Regions from separate parts of the Pseudomonas sp. FME51 genome, predicted to be linked through region 1. Evidence: riboswitches for the same ligand, from Rfam matches in the RefSeq annotation. Region 1 holds a riboswitch; the other holds the start of a gene.
What was found. A riboswitch is a leader RNA that binds a small molecule or an ion and turns the genes downstream of it on or off. The one in region 1 is predicted to bind cobalamin.
Positions count from the first base shown of each region.

Region 2: linked by a shared signal. The riboswitch ahead of btuB (TonB-dependent vitamin B12 receptor) and the one ahead of INT39_RS10605 (TonB-dependent receptor domain-containing protein) in region 1 are both predicted to bind cobalamin.

Region 1 is NZ_JABUYN010000005.1:102,562-104,763, reverse strand. Features, by position in the region: gene INT39_RS10605 (TonB-dependent receptor domain-containing protein) at 1-777, opposite strand, end outside; cobalamin riboswitch at 889-1,108, opposite strand; gene INT39_RS10600 (hypothetical protein) at 1,094-1,234, shown strand; gene INT39_RS10595 (2'-5' RNA ligase family protein) at 1,198-1,866, shown strand; gene eutC (ethanolamine ammonia-lyase subunit EutC) at 1,901-2,202, opposite strand, start outside.
Region 2 is NZ_JABUYN010000011.1:89,187-91,388, forward strand. Features, by position in the region: gene INT39_RS17590 (membrane-bound PQQ-dependent dehydrogenase, glucose/quinate/shikimate family) at 1-611, shown strand, start outside; cobalamin riboswitch at 707-948, shown strand; gene btuB (TonB-dependent vitamin B12 receptor) at 1,067-2,202, shown strand, end outside.

The DNA.
Region 1 (2,202 bases):
GCGTCCGAAAGGGTTGTCGATCTCGGTCTTGCCACGCTGATCCAGTACGGTGAAACCAGCTTCCAGATCATCAGTGAAGCGGTGGCTCAGGCTGAACGCCAGGGAGCGGTTGCGATAGGCATCATCATCTGCATCGCTGGCATAGGATGTGCGGGTGCGGTCGATACCGGCGGTTTCTTCCAGCCCAGCGGACAGGTTGAAGCGGGTGCGCTCGTTGCCGCCGGACAGGCCCAGGGTGCGTTCCCAGGTGCTGTCGCTGCCGCCGGCGATGCGTACATAGGGGCGAAGACCGTCGCTATCGCCGCGGCGGGTGAATATCTGGATCACGCCGCCCATGGCATCGGCACCATGAATGGCCGAGCGCGAGCCACGCAGCACTTCGACGCGCTCGATCTGATCGACGCTGAGAAACTGCAGGGCTGCGCTACCTGCGGTGGCCGAACCGGCGCGCACGCCGTCGACCAGTATCAGGGTCTGAGCGGTGCTGGTACCGCGTACGTTCAGGCCGAACAAGGCGCCACGACCACCATAATTGGAGACTTGTACGCCCGGCACCTGGGTCAGTAGCGTGAGCACGTTGGCCGGACGCAACCGCTCGATATCCGTCCGGGTAAACACGGTGCTCGCGGCGCTGCTGTCGCTGCGCTGTTCCACGTCGCGGTTGGCAGTAATCAGGGTATCGGACAATTTCAGTGCCTGTTCATGGGAAACAGGCTGCTCAGCCAGTGCCAGGCTCGGGGCCAGGGCGATGCTAAGGGCAATACGAGACAATTTCATTATGAATCCTCAAAAGGTCGGAGACTTTCGAGGAGGGCAGGTAAGCAAGTGCGGACGGGAGGAATAATAGAAAACCGACACGGCACTTGACGGTGATGCCCTCCGCAACACCAGTCGATATTTCATGTGGGCCGGTCTCCGGACTCTCGACACCCATTCGCTCACCTTCCCATGCCGAGGCACAGTGGTCATTGAGCGAACGCCGATCCATGATCGGGGTCGATTACCGTTGCGGGGGCAGTGCCGGGATTGTTCGCTCGATTGAGTCGGGAACGCACCGGCTTTCCGTTTCATGCCTGATATCAGGCACACCTGCATGAATAGCGCGGCGAATGGTATGTCGCTGGTCTGGGAAATACAAGAAGTCATGCTGGCGTGGTGCCGTCAGTGGCTGGCTCACCGCCGACGGGCAGGGCATACTTGCCTGTACTTCAGTCATCACCTGGCCGCCTGCTGATCATGCTGCTCTCCGATACCAATGGATCTTTTGCCGAGACCACCATTACCCAGTTGCGCGACTATCCCGAATGGCATCGGGGCCGTAGCCGTTACGCCATCTGGATGATTCCCATCAACTGCCCGGAGGTGCTGGCCTATATCGATCAGGTAACAGTATCGTTGGCGGATCTGCTGCATCCCACCCGGCGCCAACCACATATCACCCTGTTCGTCTGTGGTTTCGAAGGGCAGAGCGTTATGCATGACGACGACTTTACTTATACCCAATTGCAGCGCCAGCTGGCTGATCTCAACCGGCTGAGTTTGCCGCCAGGCGCTCTGCGGGTAGGCGGGCCGGACAGTTTTTCCAGTGCGGCCTTCCTGACGGTGGGGGACCCACAGGGATATTTGCCACGCTGGCGCGAGACGCTGGCTGCCAGTTGTACCGAGATTCGCCAGGCCGTTTATGTGCCGCACATTACCCTGGGTTTGTATCGGCGAACGATCAGTGCCGAGGACCTGCGCCAGCGTCTGCAGCGACTGCCGGGGCCGGGTGATCTGTCAATGCCGGTGGAACGGCTTGAGTACGTTACCTACCGGAGTGATGACATGTTCAGTCCACTGGAATGTCAGCACCGGGTGACGTGGTAGAGGGATGAGCGGCCGCTGCGGCAACCGCCTACCTTCAGCTAGGCCGATCGTCGATCAGAAAGTTGCCGGTTTGGTGCGAGGTATCGCTGCTTTCCAGGGTATTGAGCTCAGCTTCGTCCTTGAGGCCGACTCCCGACAATTGCCGGCGGCAGGCCTCGCGCATGAGGTACATCAGACGGTGAGCGGCCATGCCGTAGCTGAGCCCTTCCAGACGGATATTGGATATGCAATTGCGTGCGGCGTCGGTCAGACCGACCTTGGGCGCATAGGTGAAGTACAGGCCCAGGCTGTCCGGTGAGCTGAGTCCCGGGCGTTCGCCGATGAGGATTACTACCA
Region 2 (2,202 bases), on a different contig from region 1:
TGGGCGGCATGAACTGGGGCAGTGTCTCCGTGGACCCGACCACCAGTTACATGTTCGTCAATGACATGCGTCTGGGTCTGGCCAACTATATGTTGCCCAGAGAAGCGATCCCGGAGGAGGCCAGCGGTATCGAAATGGGTATCGTGCCGATGGAAGGCACGCCCTACGGCGCCATGCGCGAGCGTTTCCTGTCGCCGTTCGGCATTCCCTGCCAGAAGCCGCCATTCGGTACGATGTCCGCCATCGATTTGAAGACGGGTGAGCTGATCTGGCAGGTGCCGGTGGGCACCGTGCGCGACACCGGCCCGATGGGGATCAAGATGCGTCTGCCGATTCCGGTCGGCATGCCGACGCTGGGCCCGTCGCTGGCGACCGAGACCGGCCTGTTGTTCTTCGCGGGAACCCAAGACTACTATCTGCGGGCGTTCGACAGCTACACCGGCAAGGAAATCTGGAAATCCCGCCTGCCGGTGGGCAGCCAGAGCGGTCCGATGACTTATATCTCGCCGGATACCGGCAAGCAGTACATTGTCATCAGCGCCGGTGGCGCACGGGTGTCGCCGGATCGCGGCGATTACGTGATCGCCTACGCTCTGCCTTCTACTGAATGAATGGGACCTTCACGGCCCCATAAGTTGGCTCTCCCGCTAGCGCGTGAATATCGGACGCTGGCGGGAGCGTCTTTACTTACCTGTGAAAACCTCTTAGTCTTCCACCCGCTTCAGGTTCCTGCCCGATATTGTCCGGCAGGTGAAACTGGGAAGCCGGTGCGTCTTCTACAGACTATTCCGGCGCTGCCCCCGCAACGGTAAATGAGTGCCAGCATCGCGAAAGCCATGTGCTGGTGGATGATTCAGTATGACCACTGTGCTCTGCACGGGAAGGTCGAATCATCGGATACCAGTCCACTCATGAGCCCGGAGACCGGCCTGTCGCATGTCACGGCAGTGCGGCGGGCTCTGCGGGTGTAGCGTTTTCATGATGTGTCTGAAATCGTCTCCCCAACTCCGTTCGCCGACTGCATAACCAGCCATGCCGTACGGGTGAGTACGGCGACGGAGCACAGATGAAGTTTGTACGCACCTCCCTGGCGGCGGCCCTGATGGCCTCTGCCTGTTTTTCCCATGCCGAACCCCTTTCCCTGGATAACCAGACCGTTACTGCGACCCGCACCGGGCAATCGCTGGGGGCCAATCTGGGCGCGGTGACGCGATTGGATCAGCGTGCCATCCAGCGCCTGCAGCCGACCGACATACTGGACCTGCTACGGCGCACTCCGTCGCTGAGCATTGTCAACAATGGTGGAGCGGGCAAATCCAGCACGGTTGGCATCCGCGGTAGCAGCAGTGATCATGTGCTGGTATTGATTGACGGTGTTCGCATTGGCTCGGTTACCAGCGGTAGCGCGGCGCTGCACAACTTGCCCATCGAGCAGATCGAACGCATCGAGATCGTGCGCGGGCCACGTTCCAGCCTGTATGGCTCCGAAGCCATCGGTGGGGTGATCCAGATTTTCACCAAGCGCGGTACCGGGGGTGATCCCAAGCCCTGGATGTCGCTCACGGCCGGCAGCCGTAACCACCATGAGGGCAGTGCCGGCATATCCGGCGGAATCGGTCGGGGCTGGTACAGCGCGGCGGTGACCAGCCTGTCCACTCGGGGCATCGACGCCCGGCCAGGCCGTGGTGACCCGGATAACGATGGTTACCGCGAGCTCTCCGGTAATCTGCGCGCCGGTTATCGCTTCGACAATGGCCTGGAGCTGGAAGGCCATGTGCTGGAATCCCATTCACATAACGACTTCGACTCGGGCTACGAGGCCAATAACGACTCGAAGCTGAAGACCCACAGCCTCAATGCGCGCTTCTCACCCCTTGAACCCTGGCGGGTGACGTTGCAGGCAGCACGCAGCGAGGACAAGAACGACACCTTCAATGGCAGCGTCTTCAACAGCCGTTTCGATACCCGGCGCGACAGCCTGGGTTGGCAGAATGATATCGAACTGGGTACTGACCATCTGCTGACCCTGGGCTTCGACCATCTGACCGATGAGGTCAGCAGTAGTACCTCGTACAGCGAGGATCGCCGTATTAATAACGGTTACTACGCACAGTACCTGGGACAGCAGGGTGTTCATGAATGGCAGCTGAGTCTGCGCCATGATGACAATGAACAGTTCGGGCGCTACAACACCGGCAATAT